Regions from separate parts of the Alkalibacterium psychrotolerans genome, predicted to be linked through region 4. Evidence: predicted binding sites of a transcription regulator. Region 4 holds the regulator's gene; each other region holds the start of a gene.
What was found. The regulator Rex, encoded in region 4, represses fermentation and respiration genes when NADH is low (regulators of the CRP and FNR family bind a similar motif). The targets are predictions, from matches to a motif close to TTGTGAANTANTTCACAA.
Positions count from the first base shown of each region.

Region 1: a site for Rex is predicted at 2,306-2,323, ahead of ACYVLS_RS07295 (zinc-dependent alcohol dehydrogenase family protein). Genes of this name have one in related genera too.
Region 2: a site for Rex is predicted at 1,762-1,779, ahead of ACYVLS_RS11970 (GntP family permease). Genes of this name have one in related genera too.
Region 3: a site for Rex is predicted at 4,658-4,675, ahead of ACYVLS_RS11885 (competence protein ComK). Genes of this name have one in related genera too.

Region 1 is NZ_BAAGPH010000042.1:10,970-17,103, forward strand. It holds gene fabV (enoyl-ACP reductase FabV) at 109-1,305, opposite strand; gene gloB (hydroxyacylglutathione hydrolase) at 1,539-2,240, shown strand; gene ACYVLS_RS07295 (zinc-dependent alcohol dehydrogenase family protein) at 2,444-3,487, shown strand; gene ACYVLS_RS07300 (DMT family transporter) at 3,767-4,624, shown strand; gene ACYVLS_RS07305 (VOC family protein) at 4,691-5,083, shown strand; gene ACYVLS_RS07310 (cupin domain-containing protein) at 5,112-5,603, opposite strand; gene ACYVLS_RS07315 (OsmC family protein) at 5,782-6,134, shown strand, end outside.
Region 2 is NZ_BAAGPH010000142.1:16,491-22,624, reverse strand. It holds gene ACYVLS_RS11980 (iron-containing alcohol dehydrogenase) at 1-183, opposite strand, end outside; gene ACYVLS_RS11975 (CoA-acylating methylmalonate-semialdehyde dehydrogenase) at 226-1,686, opposite strand; gene ACYVLS_RS11970 (GntP family permease) at 1,899-3,185, shown strand; gene ACYVLS_RS11965 (FAD-dependent oxidoreductase) at 3,365-3,988, opposite strand; gene ACYVLS_RS11960 (aldo/keto reductase) at 4,727-5,539, opposite strand; gene ACYVLS_RS11955 (DUF4153 domain-containing protein) at 5,621-6,134, opposite strand, start outside.
Region 3 is NZ_BAAGPH010000142.1:490-6,623, reverse strand. It holds gene ACYVLS_RS11910 (alpha/beta hydrolase) at 1-358, opposite strand, end outside; gene ACYVLS_RS11905 (hypothetical protein) at 625-1,104, shown strand; gene ACYVLS_RS11900 (NADH-dependent flavin oxidoreductase) at 1,226-2,335, shown strand; gene ACYVLS_RS11895 (cysteine hydrolase family protein) at 2,372-2,920, shown strand; gene ACYVLS_RS11890 (hypothetical protein) at 3,049-3,576, opposite strand; gene ACYVLS_RS11885 (competence protein ComK) at 3,710-4,582, opposite strand; gene ACYVLS_RS11880 (sigma-70 family RNA polymerase sigma factor) at 4,890-5,450, shown strand; gene ACYVLS_RS11875 (N-acetylmuramoyl-L-alanine amidase family protein) at 5,444-6,134, shown strand, end outside.
Region 4 is NZ_BAAGPH010000023.1:36,145-42,278, reverse strand. It holds gene ACYVLS_RS03525 (Lrp/AsnC family transcriptional regulator) at 45-491, opposite strand; gene ACYVLS_RS03520 (ABC-F family ATP-binding cassette domain-containing protein) at 540-2,504, opposite strand; gene ACYVLS_RS03515 (redox-sensing transcriptional repressor Rex) at 2,865-3,560, shown strand; gene ACYVLS_RS03510 (YdiK family protein) at 3,602-3,811, opposite strand; gene ACYVLS_RS03505 (lysostaphin resistance A-like protein) at 3,840-4,502, opposite strand; gene groES (co-chaperone GroES) at 4,741-5,025, shown strand; gene groL (chaperonin GroEL) at 5,068-6,134, shown strand, end outside.

The sequences.
Region 1 (6,134 bases), on a different contig from region 4:
GTTTAGTTTAAAAAGACACGACTCTCAAGGCTTAAAAATCTTTTACAAAAAGAAAAAAGAGACCAGCGTCTACGGATGCTGGTCTCTTTTCTCATATTTGACTTAATACTAATATTCCATTGCTTTCAGGTCGTCAATTGTGACATCCTGTTCTTCATAATTATCGACCATAAAGCCGCTCAAGTTAGAGAATTCTTTATAGAAGAGGTCATAAGCCGTCATGTCGGAATTGAAGTTGTCCTGATTTAATTTATAAATAAGTTCTTTTGCCCTAGCTTGGGTATCGCTGTCCAGTTCCCAGCTGTCCGGTCTCAGACGGCCTTTTTCATCATACTCAGGATTCTCACCGTAAATCATGTCACGGTAAATGCGGTCCTGATGCATGATAGGTGTCTCGTGCGTTCCTTTTTCTTCCATCACTTTGTACAAGCCGATGCAGTAGACAGGGAAGAAAGGAATAACGGAGCTGGCTTTAGTCGTAACGGCAGTCGCTACAACAATCAGCGCTTTCCCGTTGATGTCAGTAAGCAGTTCATTGATGTTGTCTGCTTTTTCATCGCAGTCGGCTTTCGCACGACCCAATGTTCCGCCACCGTAGTAAGGACGGTTCAGTTCGCTGCCCAAATAGGAGTAGTTTGTCGTCAGAACGCCTTCACTTAAAACATCCGCTTCTTTCAATGCTTTCATCCACAGTTCCCAGTCTTCACCGCCCATGACTTTAACGGTATCAGCTATTTCCTGTTCTGTCGCAGGTTCAAGTGTATCGGTGAAAAACTCTTCTTTTTGCATGTTAATGTTTGGACCAACGACGCTCTCGCCAATTGATTTAATAGAGGAGGTGTAGGTTTCTCCAGTATCCGGATCTGTTCGGCGACCGCTTGCGAGACTGTAGACAACCAAGTCGACTTTTCCGCCAAACTCTTCCTTGATATAGTCAATCACTTGCTGCTTGCTTTCATGACTGAAGGCATCCATGACAAAGTTCTTGGCAATCAGGCCTTCTTTTTCAGCGGCTTCTTTGAAGGCAGTATTATTGTACCAGCCGGCTGTTCCCAAGTTACGTTCACTTTTCGGTCCTTTTTCAAAAGAGACACCAATTGTATCTGCACCGGCACCAAAAGCGAGACTGATGCGAGTTGCGAGTCCGTAACTTGATGAAGCACCAATAATCAGTACTTTTTTCGGTGCATTATAAGTTCCTTTACTTTTAACGTAATTTATTTGATTTAAAACTTCCTGCTTCAAACCTACCGGATTGACCCCTAAAGCCACATTACCCCGAATATTCTGTTTGAATTCAACCATAAATCATTTCCCCCTATAAACTTCTTATAGGAATATAATAGCAGAAATTGAGACACATAGAAATATATTTTGAGTATCAAAGTAAATTTTCTGTTTTCGTTGTCAAATCAAGGCTTTTTTAAACGCGCTTAGAAAGAACGATTGTTATAAAATCCAATAATTCTCTCAAATAAATGCAATCTGCTATACTAAAATAAGAACAGTATACATTTTTAGGATTAGGAGTGAAACGGATGAAGGTTATTCCAATCAAAGCATTATCTGATAATTATATTTGGGTGATTGAAGAAGGAAAAGAAGCAGTGGTAGTCGATCCCGGAGAAGCAGAGGGCGTCCTACACTACTTAAAGCAGAATGAGTTTAATCTGAACGCGATTTTACTGACACACAAACATCATGATCATATCGACGGACTTGAAAAAGTTCTGGAAAGTTATCCTGATACTCCCGTATATGGACCAATTGAAACGGAGAGTCTAGTGACTGAGGTGGTAAAAGACGGCGACCAGTTCGAACTTTTTGGTAAAAAGGTAGACGTTATTAAAACAGCGGGACACTCAGAAGAGCACATCAGCTATTTAATGGACCAGCACCTCTTTTGCGGCGATGCCTTATTTTCTGCCGGCTGCGGCCGCGTTTTCACGAAAGACTATCAGGCCCAGTTTGATGCCCTGAAATTTTTCAACTCGCTGGAAGGCGAAGTAAAGGTTTATGCAGGTCATGAGTATACTGAAACCAATTTGCGCTTTGCTCAGTCCATTGAACCGGAAAACAAGGAAATCGAAACAGCTCTTAAAGAAGTCAGGAATCTTCGGGAAAAAGACCAGCCAACACTGCCGTCAACAATTAAAAAAGAGAAGCACATCAACTTATTTATGCAGGCAAGAGATTTGAGTATGTTCACCGACTTGCGTAATCAAAGAGATACATTTTAAGACAAAAAGTGAAACAATCGTCTTGTTCTGGGCTGCAATAGCTTAATAAAGATGATTGTTTTTGTTTGTGAAAAAATTAAATAATACTGAGGATATTGATTGCCGGAATGCTGTCGTTCTTTTAAGGTAAACGTGAATATAATTGTTCAGATATGAGCATTAGGCAGTTGTAGTTAGTACATAAGGGAAAAGGAGGAAATAAAATGAAGGCGCTTTCGTTTGCTGGAGTAGATAAGAAAGAAGTTTTGGATAAGGAGAAACCCGAGGTAGAAAAAAGTACAGATGCAGTCGTCAAGCTTGTCAAATCAACTATCTGTGGGACAGACTTGCACATTATGGCGGGTCACGTACCTGAGGTTCCAAATGGATTGACCATTGGACATGAAGGAGTCGGAGTTGTAGAGGAAGTCGGCAGTGGGGTATCCAATTTCAAAGTAGGGGACAAGGTACTCATTTCCTGCGTTACATCCTGTGGAAAATGCCACTACTGTAAAAAGGGACTTTATGCTCACTGTGAGGACGGCGGATGGATTTTAGGCCATTTGATTGATGGCACGCAGGCAGAGTATGTGCGTATTCCGCATGCGGATAACAGTCTCCACCATGTACCAAAAGGGATGGATGATGACAGTCTGGTTATGCTGAGTGATATTCTGCCAACCGGGCTGGAAATTGGGGTGCTGTCTGCTCACGTTGAACCGGGTTCTACTGTTGCTATTGTTGGAGCCGGTCCAATCGGCATGGCAGCTTTACTGACAGCTCAATTTTATTCACCAGGTAAAATTATTATGATTGATCTGGATGAGAACCGACTGGAAATGTCCAAGAAGTTTGGTGCCACCCACACGGTCAACTCCAAGGATGCAAATGATGCCATCAAGCAGATAATGGATATGACAGACGGCATTGGAGTAGACGTAGCCATGGAGGCTGTCGGCTATCCGCAGACATTCGATATCTGTCAGAAAATTATTGCTCCAGGAGGGAATATTGCCAATATCGGTGTACACGGCCAGAGCGTGGAACTGCATCTGGAAACACTGTGGATCAAGAATATCAATATTTCAACCGGTTTGGTCAGCACCTATACGACACCAATGCTACTGAAGACAGTAGAATCAGGTAAAATCACGCCGAAGGAACTGGTGACGCATCACTATCACTTTGATGATATTTTAGAGGCGTATAAGACTTTTGAAAATGCCTCTGAAAATAAGGCGTTGAAACTGATTATCGACTTCGAATAATAAATGTCTATTCACCTACAAAAAGAGCAATTGTCATTTCCTGCAATTGCTCTTTTTTACATAATATAGCCATTTTGATGAGGTGTTTTTGAAAATACTAAGCGAATGGTCTAGCGTTATGTTGTTTTGCTAATTTTGATTGAAATTCACAAGTGGTATCAATTGTATTAAACTGTTATTTTGAATAATATGTTAATCACCTTGTATCGGGTGTATAACTTTACATGTATCAGTACATATAGTTATTATTACGAAAATAACAGTTATAGAGGATTTATTATGCATTTTGGTGGAATAGGCTACGTCGTTTTGGCTGCTATATTCTGGGGACTCTCAGGCGGCTTGTACGGTTTTCTAATGGACAAGGGCTGGGATCCGCTCACGATTTCGTTTTATAGAGGATTTATCGGCATGATAGGGGTGAGTATCTGGTATGCATTGAAGCCCTCGGGCTGGAACAAGAAATTGATTCTGTGGTCCTTAGTCGCAGGTATTGGTGTGGCCGGGAACTTTATCTTTTATGCGGTGAGTATTTCAGAGGCTAGTATTGCTGTAGCAGCAACTTTAATGTACACTGCACCCATTTTCGTCCTGCTGATATCCTTTATATTTAACATTGAAAAGGCGACACTGTTTAAATGGCTGGCGATAGGCGCGGTAACAGCCGGTATCGTCTTGATGACCGAAGTGTATGATATGGGGTCGGAAGGCGTAACCCTCTTTGGCATTTTGACCGGTCTAGGAGCTGGATTGTCTTACGCCATGTTTTTATTCGGCTTTAAAAAAGCAGGGGAACACGGTGAGCCGCAAAGTATATTAATAACAGCTTTTCTCACGTTCTCTTTGATCCTGCCGTTTTTTATGGATTTTGACGAAGCCCTTTCCGTTACGACCTCACCTGATTTGTTATGGATGATATTACTGGGAGTTTTTGGAGCCGAGGTCTCTTTCTTCTTATATGTCGAAGGTCTGGAAAAAGCCTCACCGACTGCGGCCTCTGTTTCAGCCATGGTGGAACCCGTCACAGCCTCACTGTTTGGGGTACTAGTCATGAGCGAAGTTCTGACAGTGATACAGATGGTCGGGATGGGTATTATCCTTGGAACGGTCACCGTTTTGAACATGAAAAAAGACTAAATATTAGGCTGGCTTTTTGAAATATCGTATAATGAAGTTAACTAAAAAAGAGAAGAGTGGGTACAAATGATTAAAGGCATTCACCATAAAGGGTTTCATGTTGTGGATATGGAGGAAACGCTCAAGTTTTACTGTGATAAGCTGGGCTTTAAAAAGGCCTTTGAGATATATGATGACGACGATAAGCCTTGGATTGTTTATGTAAAAGTAGCAGAAGATTCTTTCCTGGAGTTCTTCTATGACGGACCTAAAGAAGAAAAAAGCCAGGTCGATCATATCTGCTTTGAAGTGGATAATATAGAAAAAGAAGCGGAACGCATGAAAAGCAAAAATATTCCTTTTGCTGCAGAGCTCTCAAAAGGAAAAGACAACAACTATCAGTTCTGGATTAAAGACCCGGACGGCAACTGGCTGGAGTTCATGGAAATGCAGCCTGACTCGCCTCAAGCACAGAGTTAACTAGAAAAACTGGCTTACGATCACGCTCCTATTCAGGAAGCTGATCGTAAGCCAGTTTTTCTATAATGCCTTCATGTTCAGGGTGCTCATCTAACAGTTCTGTTTTGGTGAATAATTTGAATTCAGAAAAGTCAAAGCCGGGGACGACTGTGCAGCTGACTAGGGCGTACCCTTTTTCAACAGTTGAACCAAAAATGGTTCCGGCAGAAACCGTATGATTGAGCCGCTGACCTTGCTCAGGTGCAGTACCAAGTGTTGTCTGACAGTAACTGCCGTCTTTCATGAGTGAATGAACAGTCAAAGGAGAGCCGGCATGAAAGAACCAGAGTTCATCTGACGATAATTGGTGAAAATGAGACGGACTGTCTTCTGTTAACAGAAAAGTGATGTTGGTATACAAAGGAAGCTGACGTCCGTTTTGTTCATACTCTTCCGCCGCTTTATCGGTCTGCTTATAGTAGCCGCCTTCCGGATGGGGGATGAGATTCAGTTCCTCAATCCACTGTTGAGCTGTTTCCATAATGTGTCGCCTCCAAGGATATGATTTGCTTTCAGTTTATCATAGAGTTCGAATAAGTCTAATACGGAATTCTCCGAGCCTATCCGGCAGTTCTAATAAAAGGTTACTAATTTAAAATAAGTAACAAAGATGGTACAATAAAACTGTAGACTAATTTGATAGAAAAGGATGAGTGATAATGGATAAAATGAAATTTGTAGTCAAGGCAGAAACGGACGGCTTTGCTCTGACGGCTAAAACTGGCAACCATGAGCTGGTGCTGGATGAGTCAGAAAAATTCGGCGGAAAGAATTCAGGTCCTAATCCGATGCAGACAGCTTTAGCAGCACTCGTATCTTGTGAAAATGTGACAGCTAACATGGCAGCACGGGAAATGGATTTCGATTTGCAGAGATTGACCTTTACGGTAAGTGGTGAATTTGACCCACGCGGTTTCATGGGAGATCCTAACGTGCAGCCTTACTTTGAAGAAGTTATCGTGAATGTCAAAGTGGAAACATCCGAAGAAGATGACCGCATTAAACTCCTTGA
Region 2 (6,134 bases), on a different contig from region 4:
GACTGTCAGACCTTCTTCTTCCAGGTAACGGGTGACTGTTTTCACATAACCCATTTTTTCAATAATATTATCACTGATGAGAAGCACTTTTTTTCCAAATTTTTTGGACGTATCACCTACGCGCGATAGGGAATCTGGTCCATAAAAGACTTCAGTGGGCATTTCAATTTTGTGAATTGACATAGTTAAGGGTTCATCCTTTCAATAGAAGAGTGGGTTTGGATTTTAAATTTTGTCTGTTCTATACTGTGCTGTAACAACTTTTCGGCGTGTATAGAATTCAACACTGTCTTTACCATTGGCATGCAAATCGCCATAGAAAGAATCTTTCCATCCAGAGAATGAGAACCAGGCAATTGGAGCAGGGACTCCTAAGTTTATTCCGATCATTCCAGGGTCAACGTTTTCTCTGAAATAGCGGACAGCTCGGGTATCATTTGTGAACAGGCAGGCACCATTGGCAAAGTTAGACTGGTTGGTTACTTCGACAGCTTCCTTGACATCTTTAACACGGACAATGGAGACAAAAGGAGCGAATATCTCGTCTTTCCATATAGTCATATCGGTAGAGACATTATCAAAAATAGTTGGTCCGACGAAGTAGCCGTCTTCAGGAATATCCTCACGCCCATCTAGAAGAATTTTTGCGCCTTCTTCAGTTCCTTTTTCAATATAGTTAAAGGTTCGTTCCTGATTTTCTTTTCGGATGACAGGTCCAAGGAAAGTGGTATCGTCCTGACCGTTACCAATTTTAATATCTTTAGCCGCAGCAACAAATTTATCCAGGAACTCATCAGCAATGTCTTCTTGAAGTGTTAAAACTGATCCAGCCATACATCTTTGTCCAGCTGAGCCGAATGCGCCTCCAATAATCTTTGGAATAGCATCGTCTAAATCTGCATCATTTAAAACTGTCACGTGGTTTTTAGCTCCCGTTAGAGACTGGACGCGTTTCATGTTTTCTGTCCCTTTTTGATAGACATAACGTCCAACTGGTTCAGATCCGACAAATGACACAGCCTTAATTAATTTATTTTCCAGAATGCCATTAACGACATCGTGTGCGCCGTATACTACGTTGAAAACACCTTTAGGAATACCAGCTTCCTCAACTAAATCAACAATTTTTTCAATAAGCAGCGGTGTTTTTTCAGACGGCTTTAGAATAACAGAGTTACCGGCAGCAATTGCCATCGGGAACATCCAGAAGGGTACCATCATAGGGAAGTTAAATGGAGAAATAGCACCCACTACACCAATAGGGTATTTGTAATTCGTTACTTCCACGTCGGTAGCGGCAGTAGAAATTGAATCGCCCATAATTAAGTTAGTAATGGAAGCAGCATTTTCTGTGTTCTCTATTCCTCGCTGAACTTCTCCACGTGCATCAGCAATTGTTTTCCCGTTTTCCAGAGTAATCAGTTGAGCCAATTCTTCACTGTGCTCAATCAGTAGGTTTTGCAGTTTAAACATAAATCTTCCGCGTTTCGGCACACTGACTCTGCTCCAGGTGGTGAATGCTTCCTGTGCTTTTTCAGCCGCTTCATTCAACTCATCTTTAGATGATAGAGGGACTTTTCCAATTAATTCTCCAGTAGCGGGGTTAAAAACTTCTTCAAAATCTGTTGACTTGCTTTCAGTCCATTCACCATTAATATAATTCTTCAAAACTTTCACATTTGACATTGTAAATCCTCCTAATATAGTAATAACCAGAATGTACTAGTAGAACCGGCCCCCTTATGTAATGTTTTGGTTAACTTGTAACTCAATATACAATATAAAACGCTTACAGTCAACTGGTTTTGAGTAAATTTTGAAATAACAGTTGATTATTATGGTTAACTTCTGATAATATTCCATTATGGAAACGCTTTATTAAAATTAGGAGGGTCAATATGTTAGGCATAGTATTAGGTTTATCTTTGATGATGTTTTTAGCTTTCAAAGGATTTTCGATTGTATGGGTTGCGCCATTTTCTGCTGGGATGGTCGCCTTTCTCGGAGGTTTAGAGGTGATGGAATCCTTCACGGGACCGTTTATGAGTGGATTTGCCAATTTTGCGCAGACGTGGTTTCCTGTATTTATGCTGAGTTCAATATTTGGTAAAATCATGGACGATACGGGTATGGCTGAATCAATAGCGGATGCTATCGGTAATGTTATTGGAAAAAAACATGCCTTGTTAGGTGTTTTAATTCCCACTGCTTTACTTACATACGGAGGAATCAGCATGTTCGTAGTGGGGTTCTCAGTTTATCCAGTGGCCTTGAGTCTTTATAGAAAAGCGAACTTGCCGAGATTTTTAATACCCGGTGTAATTACATTAGGTAATTTCACATTCACCATGACTGCTTTCCCGGGATCACCGCAAATTCAAAATCTAATTCCAATGGATTACTTCAACACGACACCAAGAGCGGCACCAATCATTGGGTTGCTTACAGGTCTTTTCATGGCGGTAGTGGGCTACAGTTATCTTTTATGGAGTCAGAAGAAATCTGTCAGTAAAGGTAATGTGTTCAAAGAACCGAAAGATAAAAAAATCATTACCCTTGATAAAGGAAACAAGGCAAATGTTTGGGTTTCCCTTTTACCATTAGTTGTAATACTTATCTCTTTAAATATATTAAATATTCGAATCGAAACGAGTCTGTTACTTGGTATTGGTCTCGCTTTACTGATTAATTTCCGAAAAATTACAGGACTTTTTCCATCTGTCAACGAAGGAGCTCGCGGTTCAATGAATGCAATTGTCAATACATCGGCAGCAGTCGGTTTCGGTTCGGTGGTTCAAGCAACGCCGGCATTTGCAACGATAACTGAAGTGTTATTGAGTATTCCGGGAAGTCCCTTAATTTCTCTAGCTGTCTCAGTTAATTTACTGTCGGGTGTGACGGGATCTGCTTCTGGTGGATTGGGGATATCTCTAGGTGCTTTAGCTGAAGAATATATGGTGATTGCTCAGCAGCAAAATATTAGTCCCGAAGTATTTCATAGAATAGCCTCACTGGCTTCTGGTGGTCTTGATTCTCTTCCTCATAACGGTGCTATTATAACTCTACTTGCAATCTGCGGTTTAACGCACAAGGAGAGTTACTTTGATATGTTTGTGGTGGGAGTGGTCATTCCGATACTTTCATTAGTACCCGCTATTTTCCTGGCTTCAATGGGAATCGTTTAAAACTTGAATTAGATAATGTTGTAGCAAAATCCTTAAGTGGCAAAAAACAGAAGACAAAAATATGCACGCTCCTTAAAAGGCAGGGCTCACCTGCCTTTTAAGGAGCGTGCTTTATTAAGTTCTCGTGATTAAATCAATCAAAATAGTTTATTGCAAAGGAATATGGGGGAGAGTAGAAGCTAGTACCCGATATAAGGATCGATAATAATCCGGCTGCCTTTGATGCCTAACTTTTTAAGTTCTTTTTTTGTAGCCCGGATAATACTTAGTTTACCGGATAAATAATAGTAGGCTTCATTTCCGTGTATTTTTGCTAAAGCCGTATAGGTTTCAATAGTTTGTTCTTTACTGTTCGTGAAAACCGGATGAAAATCTCTATTTTTCTTGCTTACCTCTTCAAAGGTATTTCTATATAAGTGTTTAGATGGAGAGCTGTGCACCAGGTGTATGGGGCGTGTTTCTTCATTTTCAATGCTTTTAATAATGGCTCGTACGGGTGTTATCCCTATACCTGTCGCAATCATTACAATAGGAGAGGTGGTATCTTGAACTTTGAACCAGCCAAACGGTCCTTTTATCTTAACTTGATCACCTTTTGACATGGACAATAGTTGCTTTTTGAAATCACTGATTGGTTCATTAGCGTGAGTAGCAATGAGGAGCTTGCCTTCCTCTGGTATGGAGGACAAAGAGAAAACACGAAAAGGTTGTCCACTGACTTTTCTACCCGGCAAGGTTAACATACCGTGTTCACCAGCTTCCCAAGTCAGATTATCAGGTTTGTTTAAAGTGATAATCGTCAAACGGATTTTCTATGGATTCGATTGTCAATGTATTCTTTTTGAACAGACCTGTAAAATCGCTGAGCTTCATAAATTATTATCTCCTCTATGATACGGATTTAAATTCATTATAACCTAATAGACAGCATAAGCGTAATCATAGGCAACTGTCGAGGTGATGCTTAGAAGATAACGTTAACTCCAGAGGGATAAAACGCTGAGTTAGCATAATAACTAGACATTGAGGTAACTCATCTAATAGGCCACCCACCAGTTAACGGAATAATCAGTTATTGCATAAACTCGGTGAAGTAGAGCGTGCTGAGTTGTCGCAATAATCGAAGATAGAGGTAACTCTGTGGAGAGTAAGACAGCGAGTTGGCTAAATAATCGAAGATTCAGGTAACTCCGTGAACAGTAAGACAGCGAGTTGGCTAAATAACCGAAGATTCAGGTAACTCCGTGAAGAGTAAGACAGCGAGTTAACGTAATAACCAAAGATAGAGGTAACTCGGCTAAGCAGCACCAGTCGGGTTGCCATAATAATCAAGATTAGCAGTAACGCTGATGAGTAAGTGATGATAAGTTAACAAAATAGGCAAAATAGGCCACTATCTAACCAATAAATAATATAAGGAAGTAACTCATGGCTGAGTTACAAAGGGCATCAAAGTGAAACACTATTGTTTTTGAGGCTGAAACTGAATACAAGCAAAAACCCGGAGGTCACTAAATCGTGAACTCCGGGTTATCTATTAATTAATCTCTGACATCTTCCATTTTATCCAGTGCATTCAGATCTTCTTCTGAAATTTCGAAGTCCAACTGTTTGTTTTGGATTATGCGCTCTTCATGAGTCGATTTAGGAAGAGGGATGGTACCTTTGTCTAAGCAGTATCGGATAGCCAATTGGGCAGTCGTGACGCCGTATTTATCAGCCATCTCTTTTAGCTCAGGGCTGTCAAGCAGTTGTCCAGTTGCTAATGGAGAGTAGGCTTCAACGACAATGTCGTGCTTCTCACAGAAGTCCATCAAATCTTTCTGATCTTTACCAATATAAAACGGAATCTGATTAGCCATTGGCACGATATCACAGTTATCCAGGATAGCCTGAAGATCGCTGATACTAAAGTTCGATACACCAATTGCTCTAATTTTTCCATCATTATACAGCTTTTCCATAGCTTTCCAGGAATCAATGTTACCCTGCGTGCAGTCTTTTCCGATGTCATTCCAAGGCCATGGGGCATGAATCAGGTATAAATCAAGATAGTCTACACCTAAATTGGTAATTGTTTCATCAAATGCATCAAGCGCTTCCTGATAGCCTTTGCGTTCAGCAGGCAGTTTGCTTGTGATGAAAACATCTTCTCTGGCAATGTCAAATTCGCGAATGGCTTTTCCAACGTTTTCTTCATTCTGATAGGCAAGAGCTGTATCGATATGTGTGTAGCCATTTCTCAAAGCCATTGTGACAGAGTCATAAGCTTCTTCATTTGGAATCTGCCATGTACCAAAACCGATACTTGGAATAGTTACTCCATTGTGGAACGTAAATGTTTCTTTCTTCATGCTGTGCATTCCTCCTAAAATTTTCACTGTTTCTATTTTACCTAAAAATTTATGAAAATGCTTCCTTTTTGTTTTGTTCTATTATTTGAAGTCAATCATGACGAAGAATTCTCCTTCATACATTCCTTCTCTGTCTGTTTCAAAATGGTGAACAATGACGGTTAGTCGGGCCTCTTCATTTTCTTCTGTAAAAGTAAGTTCTTCAATCGAAAGACTTTGATGCGTTTCAGGCTGGTCAAAGGCTTCGTCTTTCAGAAAGGATAAATCATATGCGAGCAAAGTCTCATCTTCTTGTATGAGCTCAAGAAGAAGCTGATCTTCGTCAACTGTTACCTCAAGTAAAATATCCGCTTCATCTAGTTTAATTATATTGTTACCTGACTCATCACGCATATAATAGGTCGCAAATTGTACTGCTTCGTCTGATCCACTTACAGGGTAAATTACTGGCGAATCTCTATTCAGTTCCATATAGGCATATTCCCGTTCAATCGGTTCCGGACTTTGTCTATCATACTGATAATTGGCATAATAGTAAGGCTCAAAACCAAAAGTTGCCTCAAAATTTTCGTAAAGATGGAAATCTTCCGGCAAC
Region 3 (6,134 bases), on a different contig from region 4:
GGTGTTTGGGTGCCAGACGGTAATTTACAACAATCACTAGGGCGCCTGTTTCCTCAGCATAAGTCATGGCCCATTTTTTATGGTGGGGAGCCTGCTTCATGAAATACGCACTTCCATAAAAATAAAGCAGACACTTTTCAGGTTGTTTTACACGTTTAGGCTGATATAAGGTGAGTGTAATCAGTTCATCATCATAAGAGGTCAGGCGAATGGCTTTCTCTGATAAAGTCTTCTCAGTGGGTGTCAGTTTTCTAAGGGAAGATAGCGTTACGTTTATAAATGTAATAACGAAAGGAGAGGCGGGCAAGGTCAGGAACTTCATATAATTAAAATCTTCATAGATTAAATAGTTCTTCATCACATTGCCCTCTTTCTAAATAAGTGTAGATTAATCATAGCTTTATCTAATCAAAAATACCATTTTCAATGTTAATTTTTTAAGTTCAAGACCCGAAATACGCACTGATTTTGCCGAAACATTGACACAATAGGAACTTTTGGTAATCTTGTTAGTTATTGAACAATGTTTATTTGAAATTTTAAAAAAATTAAATAAAAAGCTTTCCTTTAGTCTTTTAATTTGTTAAACTATTCACATAAGATACGTAAGGAGAGAATAAGCTTATGAAAAAAGTAATGTGCGCTTTACGATTTGTCTTCCGTAACGGTGAAACCTGGACAGTACGCCGTGAACATATTGGAGACTTATGGATAAAGCAAGTAACAACAAGTTTTGGTCGAATTGGTGATGAATTTCAGGAAATCCATCCATGTGAATCTTTGAAAATAGAGATTGCTCATGAGGCAGACAGTGTTAATTCTGATGACATTAACAAAGGCGGACTGGAAGCCGGTATGTTTGCCAGAGTAGCTCAGTTCCAGGATATCGAAATGATGGATATTTTGTACAGAGACCGCTTGAATGGTGAAAAACGCATGGCTGTTGAAAAAGACAGAATCTATTTCCCATATAAAGCACTAGATACTGATGGACACGACAACGCTTATCAGTCGTCAGCTGTTCATGGCGACAAACTGTACATTGTAGTGGATCCTGAACGAACAGTCGAAGAAGTATACCCTTCGCTGAGCACCGCCCTTTAACTATGTGTTCCCTTACCTCAGTCAGATGGATAACCCTCATCTGGCTGTTTTTTTTGCGTGAAAATTGTTTTTCATTAGACAAATGGGTAAAATGGATAGGAACGCAGAAAGGATGAGCACAGTGACAAACAGACATTATTCAGAACCATTCACATTTAAAAGCGGTGTAACGTTAAAAAATCGCTTTATCATGGCTCCAATGACCACTAAAATGAGTTTTTTCGATGGCGTAATTACGGAAGACGAAAAAAAGTACTATTACCTCAGAAGTAAAGATGCCGGGGCAGTTGTTACAGCCGCTGCAAATGTTTCGGAAGGAGGAAAAGGCTGGGAAGGCGAGCTGGGTATCCATGATGACCGACATCTGGACGGTTTAGCAGACTTGGCTTCGACTATCCAGAGAAACGGGACCAAAGCCTTTATCCAGCTCTACCACGGTGGACGCATGACGAATTCTTCTGTTTTAAGAGGCACTCAGCCAGTTTCAGCAAGTGCAGTCAAAGCGGAGCGTCCGACTGCAGAAGAACCGAGAGCGCTGGAAGAAAAAGAAATTTATCAGATTATTGAGGACTTCAAGCAAGGGACTATTCGAGCCATTCAAGCAGGCTTTGACGGCATTGAATTGCACGGAGCTAACACCTATTTAATCCAGCAATTTTTCTCTCCGCACTCTAACCGCCGGGAAGATAAATGGGGAGGCAGTCTGGAGAATCGTTTCCGCTTTGCCGATCTCCTTACAGATACAGTTATCGAGACGGTTAAGGCTTATGCCGACCGTCCCTTTGTGGTAGGGTATCGTTTTTCACCGGAAGAGTATGAGACGCCTGGTATTCGTTTTGAAGATACACTGTATCTAGTGGATAAGCTTGCAGACAAACCCCTGGATTACCTGCATGTGTCATTAGGAAAATATGACTGGAAATCACAGTCCGATGAGTATCAGGAGAAGCCAATGCTGGCCTATCTACATGAAGTGATTAATGACCGCACGGCCTTTATGTCTGTTGGAGATGTAAGGGGCGGAGAAGACGCTCTTGAAGCATTGAAATACAGTGATTTAGTGGCTTTGGGACGCGTGATGCTAGCTGATCCACACTTTGTCAGTAAAGTATTGAACGACCGTGAAGAAACCATTCGCTTTACTGTTGCGGATGAAGATCGGGAAGAACTGTTACTGACGAATGGTGTCTGGCAGTTTATGATGAATATGATGGCTGACCGAATCAACTAAAATAGTCTAATGATGAATCATGAAAGGAGAGTCAAAGTGGATAAAGCATTGATACACATTGATTATACGAATGATTTTGTGGCAGAAGACGGGGCATTGACCAGCGGTGAACCAGGACAGGCTATTCACGATGACGTACTGGCTCTTACGAAGACATTTTATGAAGACGGGCAGTTTATTGCCTTTACTATAGATAAGCATCTGGAAAATGATGCTTACCATCCTGAGAGTCGTCTGTTTCCGCCTCATAATATAGAAGGAACTAAGGGTAGAGAATTGTATGGCGAACTGGAAAGTTATTTTCAAAGTATTAAGGATTCAGATAATGTCTTCTACACAGATAAAACACGCTACAGTGCGTTTAATGGGACTGAACTGGAGTTGAAACTGCGTGAGCGCGGAATTCGAGAAGTCCATCTTATTGGAGTAGTAACGGATATTTGTGTTCTGCATACAGCTGTGGATGCCTACAACAAAGGCTTCAAAATCGTTGTTCATGAAAAAGCGGTGGCCAGTTTTAATCAGACGGGGCATGAATGGGCTTTATCTCACTTCAAAAATACGCTAGGTGCAGAAGTAATCTAGCGACAATTATAAGCTATAAAAAACCGACTTATTATTTTTCTCAAACAATTGAGAAAGATAATAAGTCGGTTTTTATTTATGATTAATAATATTGTCGTCTTAATCCAAGCTGGCTATATTACAAATCATTAGCTGAACTGAATATAAACAGTCAAGTCATAGGGTTCGGAACCTTTTTCCATTGAATCAAGATCCGGATTAAACTGTTTAAACGGCCCGCCTGAAATATAGGCAAAACTCATAACGACGGCTGACTGAAGATAAAACAACGCTTCTCTTGTATGGTGTTCAGGTGATTTTCCCAAGTATATATCTTCGACATAAACTTCCATTTCATTGGTCTGATTAGGAATTAACTTGACTTTTTTCGTGCGGTAGCTTTCATATTGATAAATTTTTTCTTTACACGCTTCAATGTCTTCGTCTCGTTTTCCAGCATAAATACGCTTGGAGTAATCCTTACGAATAACTTTTTCAACAATAGAATCAATGACCGTCTGATTATTGGTAATGTCGCTGGCCGAAAAACTGATTTTATGCTGAGTGTTTAAGGATTGCCCCTCTTTGTGATTTTTTAAGGGTTTAGTTTTTATTAACTGATCAGACTCATTAGTTATTTTTTTTAGGAAGTGCTTGACACTGTCATAGATACTCAAATGTACTCCTCCTATCTGTCTTGCTATCTAACAGGGGTTAATTAGAATCATTCTACATTAGATAACGATTCATATTTTAATTCTATCGAAAAGACACAATTTGTTCAAACATTTTCGCTTATCAATTGTAAAATTAGTCTCTGAAAACGTTTTTGAGTGGAAAAATTTGATTTATTTCATCTAAATAGGGATTTCCTTCACCGAGGATAGTTTGCAGAATCTCACTCGCACGGTGGATAGAGATGTGTTCAAAGAGGGAAGTTAACGAAACAGGCCGATGACCGATTAAGTGAACAGCCAGTTCTTTTTTGATAATATTCAGCTCTTGAGGCGGTTCGTTATGCATAGGAAAAGAAAATTTTTCCTGAATATCTAAAGAAATCATCTTAATAGTATAGTATAAATGTGCCGACTTGCGTGTCATTTCCGCCAGTCGCTTCGAAGACAGCGGCAAGATCAGCTCATGAAAATGTCTGATCTTTAGACAGATATCAGTTGTGGACAGGCTCTCACTATAGAGTACATTGTGAAAAGCAATCCAGCTAGAATTTTTCTTTACGGTACCTTTTTCAGGTGAAAAAAACAGTTCACCCAGTACGTAAGGGCAGCGCTGTGAAATGCCGATACATTTACCAATCTGCTGGATAAAGGCATAATCAACTTTCATGTATTGAAAATAGCGAGTCATGACTTGAGAACTCGTTTCCTTTGTTTTTAAAATACTCCCACACGTCTGGTAAACAACCGTATTGTAATCTGTTCCAGCATGTGTGGATATATCCTGTATGTAAAACGTTTCTTGCGTCAGCAGTAGGGGGTACTGCTCAATAGCTTCGTCCAGACACTGCATGAGAGTATCTGCTTCGACTTTTAATGTTCGCCTAGAATTGATGCGAGGCTGACCGATAAGGTACTCTGCCGGTTTCTCATTTATAACTGAATTTGTATAGTGGTTTGATAGTTGGCGAAAAATAAATTCCGATTCTTTATTACCTGATTGCGTCATGAATCAAGCTCCTTTTCAAACGAATTTAAGATAAGATAACGCTTACAATATAATATGAAACAATCCCAACAAAAATAGTGTATCATATCACAATGTTTAAAGATAGATGGCTTTACAGTGATTTAGATTATAATTTAATGAAAAAATACATCTTTATACTATGAAAGAACCATTTATCGGTCTGATTTCTCAATTTCATGTCATTTAAGTCTACAATCCTGCTGAATCGGCGTTTTGAATGAGAAGAAATCAGCGAGTATAGTTTGAAGTGAACAAGGCCTTGTATCACAGTTAAGGATGTTTTCAGATGACAAATACATTAACAGAAGAAATGGCGGCTGATTTTTATGAGGTGCATGATTCGATTGTTTATGGCATACTCAAACACTGCAGTATTACCTGTATGCATAGAGATTATGACGATTATGTGCAAATAGGTCGCTTGGCTCTTCTCACAGCTTACGAAAGCTTTCCGCAACCAGTCATAACGGATGAGCAGTTCTATCAGTTCACGGGTTTTGCCTACAGAAAAGTGTACTGGACAATTCTTGATTATATTAGAAAAGAAGCGAGACAGAGAAGTGAAGTCTGTTCTTTGCCTGAAGAAACAGAAAGTCTCAGAGAGTTTTCATGTGATGGCTTTGAACTCGATTGGATCGAAGCATACAGTCTAAGGCAATTTATAGCTACGTTATCGTTATGTGAAAGACGGTATATTGAAGAACGTGTCCTGAACGGTCTGTCAATTACAGCCATTTCTGAGAAATATCAGACAAGCCGGAAAACTGTGTATAGCTGGCGGGACAAAGTTAGACTTCGCTTAAAGCAGCAGTCGGCTAGTCAAACTAAGGAGGAAAGCAAATGGTGAAAAAACTCATTATCGATCCAGGACACGGTGGAAAAGACCCAGGTGCGGTTGCTTTTGGAGTCAGGGAGAAAGACTGGACGTTGAAAATAAGTCAGTATCAGTATCACCGGTTTAAAGAGTTAGGGGTCAATGTAGAAATGACGCGTCACGACGACATTACATTGGAGCCGGTAGCCCGAATCAGCCGAGTGAAAAATAGTGCCGATATTTGTATTAGCAACCATTTTAATGCCTTTAACGGTTCAGTAAGGGGCGTGGAAGTCATTCATTCCATCCATGCCTCTCCACGACTATCTCAGTCAGTTGCTCAGAAGTTAGTGGAACATACCGACTTACCTCTTCGAAGAGTCTTCAGCCGGTCATTGCCGAACAAAAAGCACGATTATTACTTTATGCACAGGCTGACTGGTTCGACTCAGACTATTATAATAGAGTACGGCTTTATTGACCAAAGGGATGATCACGCGTATTATCTGACAGTAGAAAATATGTATGCGGCGGCCGAAGCCGTTATTGAAACTGTCTGCAATGATATGGGTGTATTGTACAAAGCTGTTCCACATAAAAAGTTGCTTCAGTCAAGTAATGGAGGGACTGCAGAAGTTCAGTTAAGTAACAAAGAGTTTCTTAGACCACTAGTTCAAGGTCAGTCGGCTAGCGGTAAAGGGGTAAGGAGCATTCATG
Region 4 (6,134 bases):
AGACCTGTCGTGTTTTTGTATGAACGCCTTTAGTAAAGGAGTGACTACTCAGTGGAATCAGTTAATGTAATGCCTCTCGAATGTACGGGAGTGGAGAAGACAATCTGCGTGTAAGTTTTACCAAACTGCTGAAGATCATTGATAAAGTCATCCAGTTCAGTTGTCGTCGGGAACGCTACTTTAATCAGCATCGAAAATTCACCAGTCACACAGTTGCACTCAATCACGTTGGGCTTGGTCTCGATATAGGGGTAGAATTCTTTTTTCTGATTCGGACTCAAGTCGAGCTGAATAAATGCCTGAATGTGGTACCCCAATTTTTTAAAATTCACGCGCATAGTGTAATGTTCAATGTAACCTTCTTTTTCAAGCTTGGAAATACGATTTGAAATAGCAGGGGAAGAAAGAAATGTCTCACTGGCTATTTCTTTTAATGATACCCTGCTGTTTTCCTGTAATATCTGTAGAATTCTTAAATCCATCTGATCCATCTTCTGCGTCCACCTTACTTTCTCTCTATTGAAGTTCTTCGGTCATGACTAATCGTTGAGTAATTGCTCTAATGCTTCCTGCTCTGCTTCCCATTCTTCCAGCATCTCTTCCTGCCTGCTGAGCAGCTGGTCGTTTTCTTTGGATAAGCGCTCGATGGCGTTTGAATCAGTAAACAGTTCAGGCTTGCTTAACTGCGTCTGGACGGCATGGATGGCTTCTTCCACTTCCTCAAGTTTGGCTTCAAGGGCTTCAATGGATCGTGTCAGTTTTCGTTCTTCCTTCTGACGTTCTTTCCTTGCTTCAAAGGACAATTTAGTATCCGTTGCGTTAGTGGTAGTCTGTTCATCAGTTGAGTCAGTTGAACCGGCCTGTTCTTCAAGACTTTCAAGAGCCTCCAGCTCAGATTTTTTCTGAAGGTAGTAGTCATAATCACCTAAATAGAGAACCGCCCCCTCAGCGGATAGCTCAATGACTTTGGTTGCCAGTCGGTTGATAAAATAGCGGTCATGTGAGACGAAAAGCAGCGTGCCTTCATAATCAATCAGTGCATTTTCCAGAACTTCCTTGGAATCAATGTCCAGATGATTCGTAGGCTCGTCCAGAAGGAGGGTGTTGTTTTTCTCCAGAGCCAGCTTGGCCAGCGCGACACGTGCTTTTTCACCACCGCTTAATGAGCTGATGCGCTTATCTGTATCTTCGCCACTGAACAGAAAAGAACCAAGCAGAGTTCGGACTGCCTGCTCTGGAAGAAGGGGGTGGTCATCCCATACTTCATCAAGTACGGTCTTCTTTTCGTTTAATGTCTTCTGTTCCTGGTCGTAATACCCCAGGTCGACTTTTGTGCCTATTTTAATTTCACCACGTATTGGCGGCAATATATTCATGAATGTTTTGAGCAAGGTCGTTTTGCCGACGCCATTAGGCCCTACAATGGCAATGGAGTCTTCCTTGCGAATATCCAGGTCAATGCCCTCTGACACAGGGGCGTTCTCATATCCGATAGCCAAATTTTCTGTCTGAAGGACAACCTGTCCAGATGTTCGATTAGTACTGAACTGAAAGTGAGCACTTTTTTCCTCGTTTTGAGGTCTGTCCACCGTATCCATTTTTTCAAGTTGTTTTCGTCGGGCCTGGGCACGCTTAGTTGTAGATGCCCGGACAATATTCTTGTTGACGAAATCCTCCAGTTTTTCACGTTTCTTCTGCTGTTTTTCATAAACTTTCCATTCGCGTTTAATCTGTTCTGCTTTCTGCTTCAGATAGTTTGAATAGTTACCCGGGAAGTGACTGACGGACCCACGGCTGACTTCATAAATATCCTGTACCACTTTGTCCAGAAAGTAGCGGTCATGAGAGACAATCAGAAGCGCTTTTGGGTAGTTTTGAAGATAGTTCTCCAGCCAGGTTAATGTGTCAATATCCAAATGGTTAGTCGGTTCATCTAGAATAAGCAGATCTTTTTTCTCCAGAAGCAGTTTAGCCAGGGCTAGACGTGTCTTCTGTCCACCGGATAAATTGGCTATGGGTGTGTTATAGTCTTCTTCGTAAAAGCGAAAACCATGCAGGACGGAGCGCATTTCACTTTCAATGCCGTATCCATTCATTTCTCGGAATTGCTGCTGGAGAAGGTCATAGCGGTTAAGTATGTCTGCGTAGCTGCTTGACGACTTATCCAACTCACTGGAACTCAGCTGCTCTTCAATCTGATGCATGTCCTGTTCCAGTTTTTTTACAGGTTCAGCGAGCTTGACGATTTCTTCCCAAATAGTCAGGGAAGATTCCAGTCCCGTATGCTGATCCAAGTAGCCTATGGAACAGTCCTTTTTTTTGTGGATGGCACCCGCATCGGGTTCTTCACGTCCTGACAATATATTTAAGAGCGTTGTTTTTCCGGCACCATTTCTCCCGACCAGTCCGATGCGTGATTTGTTTTTAATTTCCACGCTCACATTGTCAAATAGCTTTTCAGCACCAAAGTAGCGTGCAATTTTTTGTGTTTGTAAAATTATCATAATTGTCCTCAATTTCTATACTGATATCAACCTTAACTTATAGTTTATCATACAGGAAAGTTAAGACAAGAAGAATAAATAGACTGATATTTGAGAATACTTTCAGAGAGAATGATAAAACTCTTCGTTATAAGAAAGTACATTGTTAGCAAACTTTGGCAGTTGTTTAAAATTAGAACGAATAAAATTTAAATATAAAGACGTTTTGCCTTTATTTTACAAGCTTTAGTGGTATAATATTATATGGTTAGTGAAAGATAGTTTGTGAATACACAAACCTGTAAGGCCGGAATTGATTAGAATGATTATAATTGAAAAGCGATTTGCCATTAAAATCATAGATAGATGAGGAGAATAAACATGGCTGAAAAGAAAATACCAAAAGCGACAGCACGAAGACTGCCGCTATACTACCGCTACTTGCGTTTTTTATACGAAGCTGGAAAAGAGAGAGTGTCGTCAGCGAAGTTAAGTGAAGCAGTTAAAGTGGACAGCGCCACTATCAGACGAGACTTTTCATACTTTGGTGCACTTGGTAAAAGAGGGTACGGTTATGATGTAGAAGCATTAATGAACTTTTTCAGTAAAACACTGAATCAGGATCGACTGACAAACGTTGCATTAATCGGAGTCGGTAACTTAGGTCAGGCATTACTGAACTATAATTTTAGACGGAACAATAACATCCGTATCAGTGCAGGTTTTGACGTTAAGGATGAACTAATTGATACCATTCATCAGGGTGTTCCGATTTATGCCATCGATGACATGGTCAACCAGCTGGATATTCAGCAAATTGATGTCGCTATTTTAACTGTTCCTTCCGAAATAGCACAGGAAATGGCTGATAAGTTAGTAGAGGGCGGAGTAAAGGGAATCATGAACTTTACCCCTATCCGAGTAACGGTTCCAGAACACATCAGAGTACACAACGTCGATTTGACGAATGAGCTGCAGACGTTAATTTACTTTATTAATTACTATCAGGATTTTGAAAACGGAGATAGTTCAGGTAAAGCGGATAATCCTTTAAACGACATGTTCTATAATGACTAAATAAAAAACACTTTCCTTTTTACTGGAAAGTGTTTTTTATATTATTCTTTGTTGTCTTTACTTTTTTTGATGCGATAAAATGCTTCAGCCATCCGTGTACCTTGGACAAAGTCCTTCGTTGCAAACAGGGCAAAGAGATAAGAGAAAAAGCCCCAGCCGTTCGATCCTACCGAATCAATTGTAAAGTAGAGAAATAAAAGAAAAAAGACATATTTAAAGCCTATTTGAAACAGTATCTGTTTTTCAGTCATAGTATTTCCTTTCTGTGTTCAAATCTATTTAAACGAGATAAAGGTTCGCCAGAACGGCCACAATATTCATCAGACAATGAGCGATAATCGGTGTCCAGATATTTTTAGTTTTAAAATAGAGCCATGCAAAAACCAGTCCCATTGAGGAGTAAACAAGCAGTAACCCATCAAAGTGAATGAAGGCGAACAGCAGTGAGCTGATGACAGCTGCCCCTATACCGCCAAGTTTTCCATACATTAAGCCAAACAGTGCTTTTCTAAATACAAATTCTTCCATTATAGGTCCTGCAATGCCAATGAGCAGAATAAACAGCGGGTAGCTCCGGACAACTTCTACAAGAAGACGTGTGTTTTCTGATTCCATAGGAGATCCTAGAAAATTCACCTCTATAATACTAGCAACACTCTGAACCAGTAAGGCTATAAAAACACCAGCAAGTCCCCAGATTAATATCGCTGATTTATTTGATTGAAAGGGCTGTTCAAACTCAAACTGCATGTTCCGCCGTCTTTCTATTATGAACATTCCGATAGCACCTAGTGAGAAGAGAACCATTGAGGGAATGAGAAAGGCAATCGCATCCAGTGTATCCGGTAGAAAGAGCGGAATAATACCAGATAACAGCTGAACGAGAAGAAATAATCCAATCATGTGTGTGGCGGCTTTTTTGTTGTTTTCAAGTGGAGACATTACGTTCATCCTTTGTGTTAAATTTACATAATACTAGTAATTTAACACAAAAATAAATCAGTTTCCACAAGAGAGTGAAATGAATAAAATTTTAAGATAGGGCTTGCAAGAATTGTGTGTTTTGAATATACTAAGTATTGGAGTTAGCACTCGAAGATAGAGAGTGCTAACTCACTTGACAGCCACTTAAAAAATGGCTCTAAATAAACTAAATTAAACTATATGGAGGGATTACACCATGTTAAAACCTTTAGGAAATCGAGTGCTTCTTGAAGTGAAGAAGCAGCAAGAAAAGACAGCGAGCGGACTGGTCTTGCCGGATTCTGCAAAAGAAAAGCCACAGACAGCTGTCGTTGTTGCAGTAGGCGAAGGCAAACTGATGGATAACGGTGGACGAGCGGCGATTTCAGTAGCAGTAGGAGACGAAGTGCTGTTCGAAAAATATGCCGGTTCTGAAGTGAAATACCAAGGAAAAGAATATTTGGTCGTTAAAGATACAGACCTTATCGCAATTGTAAATTAATTAAAATACTAACTTACATGAATTGAAGGAGAGGGAATACTTATGGCTAAAGATATTAAATTTTCAGAAGACGCACGTGCAGCAATGCTGCGTGGGGTAGATAAACTGGCTGACACAGTCAAGGTAACATTAGGTCCTAAAGGAAGAAATGTTATCCTCGACAAATCGTTTGGCGCACCTCAAATTACCAACGACGGTGTAACCATTGCTAAAGAAATCGAACTGGAAGACAAGTTCGAGAATATGGGCGCACAGTTAGTGGCGGAAGTTGCCAGCAAAACGAATGATATTGCCGGTGACGGAACCACCACTGCGACAGTTTTAGCGCAGGCAATCGTCAATGAAGGTATGAAAAACGTTACTGCAGGAGCAAATCCTGTCGGAATCCGTCGTGGAATTGAACTGGCTACAAAACAAGCGGTTGAGTCCTTGCGTGAAGCGTCTACTAAAGTGGAAGATAAAGAATCCATTGCTCAAATCGCAGCTATTTCATCTGGTGATGAAGAAATCGGACACCTGCTTGCAGACGCTATGGAGCGTGTTGGAAGTGATGGCGTTATTACTATCGAAGAATCCCAGGGGATCGAAACAGAATTGGATGTTGTTGAAGGGATGCAGTTTGACAGAGGTTATTTGTCACAGTACATGGTAACGGACAATGAAAAAATGGAAGCTAACCTGGACAATCCATATGTCTTAATCACTGACAAGAAAATCTCTTCTGTTCAGGAAATTCTGCCAGTACTTGAAAACATCATGCAGCAGAACAGACAGCTGTTGATTATTGCAGACGACATTGATGGCGAAGCACTTCCAACACTAGTCTTGAACAAAATCCGCGGAACACTGAACGTTGTTGCAGTTAAAGCACCAGGATTTGGTGACCGTCGAAAAGGCATGCTTGAAGACATTGCTATCTTGACAGACGGTACAGTTATCACAAGTGATCTAGGACTTGATTTGAAAGACGTAACCATTGACCAGCTGGGAACAGCCGGTAAAGTCGTGGTAACAAAAGACGACACGACTGTTGTAGAAGGTGCAGGAGAAAAAACGCATATCGAACAGCGTGTAGCAATGCTGCGTGCTCAGGCAGAAGAAACAACGTC